DNA from 2 places in the Williamsia sp. R60 genome. Region 1 is predicted to be linked to the other one. Evidence: predicted binding sites of a transcription regulator. Region 1 holds the regulator's gene; the other holds the start of a gene.
What was found. The regulator LexA, encoded in region 1, represses DNA repair genes until DNA is damaged. The targets are predictions, from matches to a motif close to CGAACANNTGTTCG.
Positions count from the first base shown of each region.

Region 2: the regulator LexA is predicted to act here: its motif matches at 3,101-3,114, upstream of cofD (2-phospho-L-lactate transferase).

Region 1 is NZ_JBSSGR010000004.1:272,487-277,582, reverse strand. It holds gene hrpA (ATP-dependent RNA helicase HrpA) at 1-1,172, shown strand, start outside; gene nrdR (transcriptional regulator NrdR) at 1,204-1,653, opposite strand; gene ACVWY6_RS20220 (LysM peptidoglycan-binding domain-containing protein) at 1,749-2,273, opposite strand; gene lexA (transcriptional repressor LexA) at 2,496-3,215, shown strand; gene ACVWY6_RS20210 (acyl-CoA dehydrogenase family protein) at 3,321-4,463, opposite strand; gene hflX (GTPase HflX) at 4,550-5,096, opposite strand, start outside.
Region 2 is NZ_JBSSGR010000001.1:1,078,895-1,083,990, reverse strand. It holds gene ACVWY6_RS04785 (phosphomannomutase/phosphoglucomutase) at 1-385, opposite strand, end outside; gene ACVWY6_RS04780 (phosphatase PAP2 family protein) at 583-1,653, shown strand; gene ACVWY6_RS04775 (DUF3499 domain-containing protein) at 1,574-2,014, opposite strand; gene ACVWY6_RS04770 (metallopeptidase family protein) at 2,089-2,595, shown strand; gene ACVWY6_RS04765 (WhiB family transcriptional regulator) at 2,694-2,927, opposite strand; gene cofD (2-phospho-L-lactate transferase) at 3,394-4,395, shown strand; gene ACVWY6_RS04755 (coenzyme F420-0:L-glutamate ligase) at 4,388-5,096, shown strand, end outside.

The DNA of each region.
Region 1 (5,096 bases):
TCCGCACCCTGCCGAAATCCCTACGGCGGCAAGTGGGACCGGCCCCCGACCTGGCCGCGCGAATACTGGAGTCGGTGACACCGAGGAGCAAACCTGTCACCGAGGCGGTGGCCGCCGAGATCCGTGTGCGCACAGGTGTTGACGTCGCAGCGTCAGATCTACGACTGGCCGCACTCCCCGACCACCTGCGGATGACCTTCACCGCCGTCACCACCGACGGCGAAGTTCTCGGACGTTCCAAGTCGCTGCGCGAACTGCAGGATCGACTGGCCGGTAGATCTCGCGCGGCTCTGGAGAGTGAGGCCGGCACCGCATCCCGACCTGTGGCCACCACGTGGACCGCGGACACCTTCGGAGACATCAGCCGCACATTGCGCAGTTCTGTTGCCGGCCAAGACATCACAAGCTATCCCGCCCTGACCCGCCGGGGCAGTGGTTTCACGGTGGTCGCCGTGCCCACCCAGGCCGAGCAGGCTGCGAACATGTACGACGCTGTTGTCGAGATGATCGTCTCCAGCGTTCCGCCACTACGACCGTCGGTGACTTCGACTCTGAGCACCGCGGAGCGACTCGCCCTCAGCCAGAGCCCCTACCCGGACACCGCTGCTCTTCTGGCCGATTGCGTTCGGGCTGCCGTGGTGGACCTTGTACCCAACCCGCCGAATGTCTGGACGCCAAGCGAATTCGCTGCACTTCGGGAAAATGTGGCCCGCCAGGCAACCGGGAGGGCAACGGAGAAACTACGCAGGGTGGCGACGATCCTGACCCGCGTGGCGCCCCTACGAACGGCGATTACCGCGGCCGGCAGATCGATCGCCGCCGACGACGTGCGGGACCAGCTGGACGAGCTGCTGTTCGACGGATTCGTCTCTGCGACACGCGACGAACACCTCGCGGAGATCCCCCGCTACCTCGATGCTGCGAGGTCGAGGCTCGAACAGCTCCCGGCAGGCGCCGCTCGCGATGCCCAGGCGATGGCGGCCATCGACCGGGTGGTGTCGGCGTGGACTGATCACCTGCGACACGTGCCGCCCGGTCGCCGGGACGCAGTCAACGAGCAAGCTGGATGGATCGTCGAAGAACTGAGAGTCGGATTGTTCGCACAGCACCTGCGTACTGCGTATCCCGTGTCGGAGAAACGGGCGATCAAGGCCATCCGGGAACTGCGCTGATCCGGCGGCACCACTGCCGGACGAAAGGCGGTCAGGGTTTGGCCGCTCGCAGATCGTCGATCTCTTTCTGGAAGTCTTCGACTGAGTCGAACGAGCGATACACCGACGCAAAGCGAAGGTAAGCGACCTCGTCGAGATCCCGTAACGGGCCCAGGATCGCCAGGCCCACTTCGTTGCTGGGAACTTCGGCCGATCCTGAGGCGCGGACGGCCTCTTCGACCTGCTGCGCGAGCAGGTGCAGCCGGTCATCGTCGACCGCACGGCCCTGGCAGGCGCGCCTCACGCCCCTCATCACCTTCTCGCGACTGAAGGGTTCGGTGACGCCGTTGCGTTTGACGACCGCAAGGACTGCGCTCTCCACCGTGGTGAACCGCCGTCCGCATTGCGAGCAGGCCCGCCGACGACGAATCGCCTGGCCCTCGTCGGCCACCCGTGAGTCGACGACCCGCGTGTCCTCGTTCTTGCAAAACGGGCAGTGCATGCAGGGTTCCTCGGACGTCAGCGGCCCCGTCGGAATGACCGGACACTCTGTTGTAGAGGATACCGCCCGGCCGATTGCTTGCCCCAGCACTGCAGCTACCGCGCGTAGATCGGCGTCACCAGGGATTGCCCGGGCGACAACGCTGAATTGCTCATCGCGTTGAGGTCCATGATCTTCTCCACCACCGCTTCGGTCGGCATCTCGGGAGCGATTCGAGAGGCGATGTCGCCCAACGATTCTCCTGACTGCACGTGGACGACCGCCGTCCCGGTGTTCGCCGGAGCGGCACCGCTCTCGACAACCCGGCCGAAGAACATGAGGAACAACACGAGCATCATCAGGCCGATTCCGACCACGGCGGCCCCGGCCCAGGCACGTCGGCGGAAATACACATCGCGCTCGACGACGGCAGCCGACGGTGCGTAACTGCCAGGCTCGGAGCAGCCCACCACAACACGGCGGTCTGCGGCGAGCCTGCGGTCGGCCGGCCGGCGAGTACTGTCGACACGCGCTCGCGCCGTGCGGGTGTACTGATCGGAGGCGACGGGCCCACCGACTCGGGCGAGCCGGCGACGGGGCCGCTCAGCGGCCGGGCGGCTGATGGTGGTGGCTGCAGTCATTGTTCGATCCTCGGGTCAACAGTTCGATCACTCGTTCGATTGAACGAATGTTCGAGTTGTATCACGGGGGTCCGACACACGCCACGCCCAATCGAACAAATGTTTGAGAGTTGTGACAGATTGCATTAGCGTGATCCCCATAATCCAACGAACAACGTGTGCGTTTTCTTCTCTCGACAGCTACGACACCTTGGCCGGACACCGTACGAACTGGAGGACCTGATGGCCGATACGACAGACACCCGGACGCCGCCGGACGCGGCGGCCGCGACGGTGGTCACTTCCGAACCGCTGGCCGAGGGGTCGCTGACCCCGCGCCAGAAAGCCGTACTGGAGGTGATCCGGGCGTCGGTCCGCGAACGCGGCTATCCCCCGTCAATCCGCGAGATCGGTGATGCCGTCGGCCTCACCTCCACGTCGTCGGTCGCTCATCAGCTCCGCACCCTCGAGCGCAAAGGATTCCTCCAGCGCGAGAACAACCGTCCCCGGGCGGTCAACATCCAGGACACCGACCTCAATCCGGCCACGGCGGCCGGCCAGGTCCAGGTACCCGACGAATCCCTGCCGACACCGACGTTCGTTCCGGTCCTCGGCCGCATCGCGGCCGGCGGGCCGATCCTGGCCGAGGAAGCCGTCGAAGACGTGTTCCCGCTACCGAAAGAGCTTGTCGGTGAAGGATCTTTGTTCCTCCTGCGGGTGGTCGGCGAGTCAATGATCGATGCCGCCATCTGTGACGGCGACTGGGTGGTCGTCAGGCAGCAGAATGTCGCAGACAACGGCGACATCGTTGCGGCCATGATCGACGGGGAGGCGACCGTCAAGACGTTCAAACGCACCAAGGATGCGGTGTGGCTGATGCCGCACAACCCGGTGTTCGACCCCATCCCCGGCGACAACGCCGTTGTGTTGGGCAAAGTCGTCACGGTGATGCGGCGCCTCTGAGGCGTCCGGCAACATCCTCGGCAACCGAACAAACGCGGGTACTACGCAGACACGAGTGGGGTGCACCTTCCGGTGCACCCCACTTCGCGTAGTTATGAAACGTACTCAGACCCCGAGGCTTCGGCCGATGACTTCCTTCATGATCTCGGTGGTGCCGCCGTAGATGGTCTGCACGCGTGAATCGAGGAAGGCCTTGGCCACCGAGTACTCACGCATGTAGCCGTAGCCGCCGTGCAGTTGCAGGCAACGATCGATGAGGTGGACCTGGTTCTCGGTGGCGTAGTACTTCGCCATCGCCGCGTCCGGAACGGTGAGCTTCTTCTCGTTCAGCAGTTCGATACACCGATCGACGAACACACGGGTGGTAGCGGTGGACGTCGCCAGTTCGGCGAGCAGGAACCGCGAGTTCTGGAAGCTACCGATCGGGCGGCCAAATGCCTTGCGGTCCTTCGTGTACTGGATTGTCGTCTCGAGAACCGACTCCATGGCACCGGCCGCCACAACAGCGATCGACAGGCGCTCGCGCGGGAGGTTCTGCATCAGGTAGATGAAGCCCATGCCCTCCTCGCCCAGGAGGTTCTCGGCGGGCACCTTGACGTTGTCGAAGCTCAGCTCGGCGGTGTCCTGCGCCTTCATCCCGACCTTGTCGAGATTGCGGCCGCGTTCGAATCCCTCCATACCGCGCTCGACCACCAGCAGGCTGAACCCCTTCGCACCGGCCTCGGGGTCGGTGCGGGCCACCACGATGACGAGGTCCGCGTTGATGCCGTTGGTGATGAACGTCTTGGAACCGTTCAGCACCCAGTTGTCGCCGTCTTTCTTGGCGTTGGTCTTGATGCCCTGGAGATCGGACCCGGTGCCGGGCTCGGTCATCGCGATCGCGGTGATCAGCTCACCGGAGACGAAGCCGGGCAGCCAGCGTGCCTTCTGCTCGTCATTGCAGAGGTCGAGCAGGTACGGCGCCACCACGTCGTTGTGCAGCGCGAAGCCGATACCGCTGTAGCCGCCGCGGACGGTCTCTTCGTCGATGATGGTGTTGTAACGGAAGTCGTCGACTCCCCCGCCGCCGAACTCCTCGGGCGCCTCCACCGCGAGGAATCCGTTCTTGCCTGCTTCGACCCAGACATCCCGGTCCACCAGGTTCTGCTCTTCCCAGCGTTCGTGGTTCGGCGCCACGTGCTGTTCGAGGAAGCTCCGGTACGAATCGCGGAAGAGAAGGTGCTCGGGCTCGAAAAGGGTGCGTTCCATCGTCAGGTCTCCATTACAGGTGGCATTGGTTGGATATCCAACTGTAACCGGATTCTACATCTGGCCCAAAGCTGCAGTTCGGAGGGCTATTCGGCTGACTCGGGAATGGCCAGAGATGCCAGCTGGCGCGACAGCGCGGCAGGCACCGTGGCGGTGATCGCAGTCCCGTCCGCCTCGTGACGTTCGGTCAATACGTCACCCTCGGCATGGATCCGGGACACGAGGTCGCCACGCTCATACGGCACCCGGACACTGACGTGCACGTCGTTCCTGGCCACCGACTCCCGGATGCGATCGAGGAGTACGTCGATGCCCTCGCCGGTGGCCGCCGAGATGAACACAGCTGTCGAGAACAGCCCTTTGAGCTGCGCCAGTACCAGCGGGTCGGCGGCATCAATCTTGTTGATCACGAGCAGTTCGGGCGGAGCTGTTGCATTCTCCTCCTCGAGCACGGATTCGATCACCTTCCGCACCGCCATGATCTGGTCGGTCGGAACCGGGTCCGAACCATCAACGATGTGCAGGAGCAGATCGGCGTCGGCGACTTCCTCGAGGGTCGAACGGAAGGCCTCGACCAGCTGGGTGGGCAGATGCCGGACAAATCCGACGGTGTCGGTGATGACCAGTTCACGG
Region 2 (5,096 bases), on a different contig from region 1:
GGCACAGTTTGATGCCGTTGTACCGAGCCGGGTTGTGACTCGCGGTGAACATGGCGCCGGGCCGATCCAGGAATCCCGACGCGAAGTACAGCTGGTCGGTGGACGCGAGGCCGATCATCGTGACGTCCAGCCCCTCGGCCAGTGCACCGTCCGCGAAGGCAGCGGCCAGTTCCGGCGACGACTCCCGCATGTCGTGGCCCACCACCAATCCCAACTGGCCCTCGGTGCGCATGAGGCGGCCGAACGAAGCTCCCACGCTCCTGACGAACTCCGAGTCGATCTGTTCGCCGACGAGACCACGTACGTCGTAGGCCTTGATGACGGCGCTGACCAACTCGGGGCTGAACAGCTGTGCGGGACGATCCACGGAATGGCTCCTTCTCATCGGGTGCATGTGCATCCATTGGAACTGGCGAAAAACTGCTCGGTCGACACCGGGGTCGCCGCGCAATCATGACCGAACTGCAGAGCCCCCAAAAAACTGACGACCCTGTTACATCTTGGTACGCCCGAACCCGATTCGCCGAGTTCGCGGCGGCGCGTCTGGTTTCCGAGAGAGTGAACCTGGTCCTCGTCCGTCGCGTGACGGTCACCATCTGGGCCGCCACGATCATCGTGCTGCTGGCCACCAGGACCATGTCGTTCGGCCGATCGTACGTTCTCGTGGCCCTCGGGCTCGGGCTTGCCGCGGCATCCATCGGACGACGGAACATCCTGTCGGTGGTGCGCGACTGGCTGCCGTTCGGTGTGCTGCTGGCGGTCTACGACTCCACTCGCGGTATCGCCGCCTTCCTCGGGATGCCGACCCAGTGGCACCTCGCGGTGGACGCGGACCGGTGGATGTTCCACGTCGTGCCGACCGTGTGGCTGCAAGAACACCTCAAGATGGCCGAGGCGCAGTGGTGGGAGGTGTTCACGAGCTTCGTGTACATGTCCTACTTCATCGTTCCGTACGCGGTCGCCGGCTTCCTGTGGCTCAAAGATCGTCTGCAGTGGCGTAGGTTCGTCTTGCGGCTCATCAGTATCTTCTTCATCGGGTTGATCGGCTACATCCTGGTGCCTGCCGCACCGCCATGGGCGGCGGCCAAATGCACCCCGGCCGAGGTCGCCGACGGATCGGCATTCCCGCTCTGCATCACCCAGCCCGTCGAAGACGCCCCCGACGGCGGCCTGCTGGGCCCGGTGCAGCCGAGGCACGATGGCGCCCAGCCGTATGTCGAGCGCATATCCAGTCGCGGTTGGGACGTCCTGCACATCGGACCCGTCCGTGAGGTGCTCGAGGTCGGGCAGAAGAAGTCGAACCAGGTGGCCGCGATCCCGTCGCTACACGCCGGGGTCACAGCACTGCTGGCCATGTTCATGTGGGGCCGCACCCGTGCGTTCGGACGCACGATGTACACCGGATACGCACTGGTGATGGCATTCACGCTGGTGTATTCGGCCGAGCACTACGTGATCGACCTCTTCCTCGGCTGGGGCCTGGCAGCGCTCGTCATGGTTGGTTGCCACTACGGCGAGCGGGCGTGGACGAACCGCAAAGACCGACGGCTACAGGCGGATTCGCAGGCAGCGTTCAGTCGACAGGATCAGGCAGTACTCGAAGGTGCCCGCGGCGACCTGGTCGAGGACGAGGGAGCGGATCGGGTCCGCTGAGCGAACCGTTGCCGCGAGGCGCGGGGCGCTCATGGGATCCGATCGACTCGCCGGCACGTACGGGCGACGAGCGGGGCACCAGTCCCCCACCGCCGGCTGCCTCACGAACAGCCTCGGCAAGAGCGGTCAGATCGTCCTCGTCCCGCAGAGGCTGGGCGAACCCGCCCTCACTGCGCAACATCTCCCACCCCCGCGGCACGGTGATCCGGGTGGCGTGCGTGTCACACAGATCCCACGAATGCGGTTCGGCCGAGGTCGCCAGCGGACCGACCACCGCGGTCGAGTCCGAATACACAAAAGTCAGAGTTGCCACCGCCGGATTGGCGCAACCGGGCCTGGAACACTGACGTGGGAGCCTCACGGAGGAAGATTATCCCGACCGACTGGCGGGTCGTAGCAGGACACACCGTCCGCGACTGCCTAGACTTGCGCTCTATGGCTCCCATTCGTCCTCCGCTGGCACGACCGCGGCGCCGGCGAACCTCACGTGGTGTGCCCCGGGTCCGTGATCGGCGGGGCCGCGGACTGCGTTCGACGTTGCTGCCCACCCACGTCCCCGCCTGGACCAGTCGGGCACAGTCGTTCGATGCGGTGGTGCTCGAGGCGTTCGCCGAGATCGACGCGCGTTGGCACGCCCGGTTGACCGATCTGGACATCGCGGTGGACGACGTGCCGAGGATGCTTCCGCGCGACCCCGAGACCGTTCAATGGCCGGTGGAGGTGACGGCCGATGGCCCGATCCCTCTTGCGCGGCTCATCCCGTCCGGTATGGACTCGCAGGGGCGAGCCACGAAGGCGCGCATATTGTTGTTCCGCCGCCCGCTGGAGAGCAGGGCGAAAAAGGGTGCAGATCTGCTCGACCTCGTGCACGAGGTCCTGGTGCAGCAGGTCGCAGCACACCTCGGTGTCGACGAGGACACGATCGATCCGCCACCGACCTGAGAGGCGTTGAGCAGACCCACTCTTGCCGGGTCTGTCGACGGCTTCGGAGCAGACGCCCCGAGCTCACAGAGCGGGGGGTGCAGAGAAAAACGAGAGACCTAGACGATCCCGCGCTTGATACGGCGACGTTCGCGCTCTGATAGGCCGCCCCAGATTCCGAAGCGTTCATCTTTGTGCAGCGCGTATTCCAGGCATTCCGGACGTACTTCACAACCCTGGCAAATGCGCTTGGCTTCCCGGGTCGAACCGCCCTTTTCAGGGAAAAAAGCTTCTGGATCGGTCTGTGCGCACAGCGCACGGTCCTGCCACTGGTCTTCGACTGCTTCGAACATATCATCGAATGCCGACGTGACCAGGCTCAGGCGAGGACGTTCAGTTTGGTTGGTTTCGGATGCATTCGATTGCGAATCGACTTGCGGTTCAAGGCTGTTGGTAGCCATGTGTTCCAGAGCCATCGTCCCGCCTCCTCATCTCACTTCGAATTGTGCAGTTGGTCAATCGGATTCGAACAAGTGATCGATCCCCGTGCCCCGCAACAATTCTCGCTGTCAAAACAGGGAATGACACTGATGTGATTAGACACGGGTTTGGGTGTCCAGGTCAAGCGCAGCGGGGAAATTGCTTTATCACCCTCTGCCCGATTTCGTTGTCTCGACACGGCGCAGAGCGAGGAAAAGTCAGGCGAGGATATCGAATCGCCGCAAAAACCCCCAAATTGCGCGACGTCGCCGTGAGCAACGTTACGTGCACTCGGCTCACTTCGCTGGCACTCTCGGCAAGCGCCTACCCTGGTTCCCTGTGAAGGTGACGGTTCTCGTCGGAGGCGTCGGTGGCGCCCGGTTTCTGCAAGGTGTACGTGAGCTCCTGGGACATACCCCGTTCCCGGAGGTTCTCGCGTCCGGTCGCGCCCCGGCCGACCATGAGGTGACGGCAATCGTCAACGTGGGAGACGACGCGTGGATGCACGGGGTCCGGATCTGTCCGGACCTCGACACCTGCATGTACACACTCGGTGACGGCATCGACACCGAGCGCGGCTGGGGCCGACGCGGGGAGACGTGGCACGCGAAGGAGGAACTGGCTGCCTATGGTGCCGACCCCGATTGGTTCGGGCTGGGCGACCGCGACCTGGCGACCCATCTGATCCGCACGCAGATGCTCGACGCGGGTTACCGGCTCAGCGATGTGACCGCAGCGTTGTGCCGACGGTGGGATCCGGGCGTTCGCCTGTTGCCCGCCACCGACGACCGCCACGAGACCCACGTCGTCGTCACCAAGGAAGAGGACGAGAAGGTCGCCATCCACTTCCAGGAATGGTGGGTGCGCCACCGGGCGCAGATCCCGACCCACGGGTTCGCGCAGGTCGGTTCGGACGATGCCAAAGCCGCGCCCGGGGTTCTCGACGCCATCGCCGAGGCCGACATCGTCTTGCTGGCACCGTCGAACCCCGTGGTCAGCGTCGGCGCAATCCTCTCGGTCCCCGGCATCCGGGGAGCGTTGCGGACAACCGCCGCACCGGTCGTCGGCATCTCCCCCATCATCGGGACCAGTCCCCTGCGCGGAATGGCCGACGAGTGTCTCTCGGTCATCGGCGTCGAGACGAGCCCCGAAGGTGTCGGTCGACACTATGGAGCGCGTAGCGGGAACGGCATCCTCGACGGGTGGCTCATCGCACAGGGAGACACCGCCGACATCCCCGGAGTGACGGTCGCGTCTGTTCCCCTGCTGATGAGCAATCCGGAGACGACGGCCCAGATGGTCCGCGACGCATGTGATCTCGTGGGTGTGGCGCATGGATGAGGACCACGCCGCCGGTGGGACGATCCAGATCCTGCCGATCACCGGCCTGCCGCGGTTCCGGGCGGGTGACGACCTCGCCGGTGCGTTGGCAACGGCGGCTGATTGGTTGCGTACCGGCGACATCTTGGTGGTGACCAGCAAGATCATCTCGAAGGTCGAGGGCCGGATGGTGCCGGCCCCCACCGAGCCGGAAGCCCGCGACATCGCCCGTCGCGCCCTCGTGGACTCCGAAGCCGTGCGAGTGGTGGCCCGCAAGGGCCGCACACTGATCACCGAGAACAAGCTCGGCATCGTCCAGGCGGCATCGGGCGTCGACGGCTCCAACGTCGACGGTGACGAATTGGCCCTGCTTCCCACCGATCCTGACGCCAGCGCTGCGGCCCTGCGCGCGTCCCTGCGCGACCGACTGGGTATCGACGTGGCCGTATTGATCACAGACACGATGGGACGGGCCTGGCGGGTCGGACAGACCGACGTGGCAATCGGAGCCGCAGGTATCGCTGTCACCCACCCGTACGAGGGTTCGGTCGACGAGTACGGCAATCCGCTGATCGTCACCGACATCGCCGTCGCGGACGAACTGGCCGCTGCCGCCGATCTCGTCAAGGGCAAATTGGGCGAGATCCCGGTGGCGGTGGTGCGCGGTCTGACTCCGCGCGAAAACGGCACCACCGCAAGGGATCTCCTTCGCCCCGGCGACG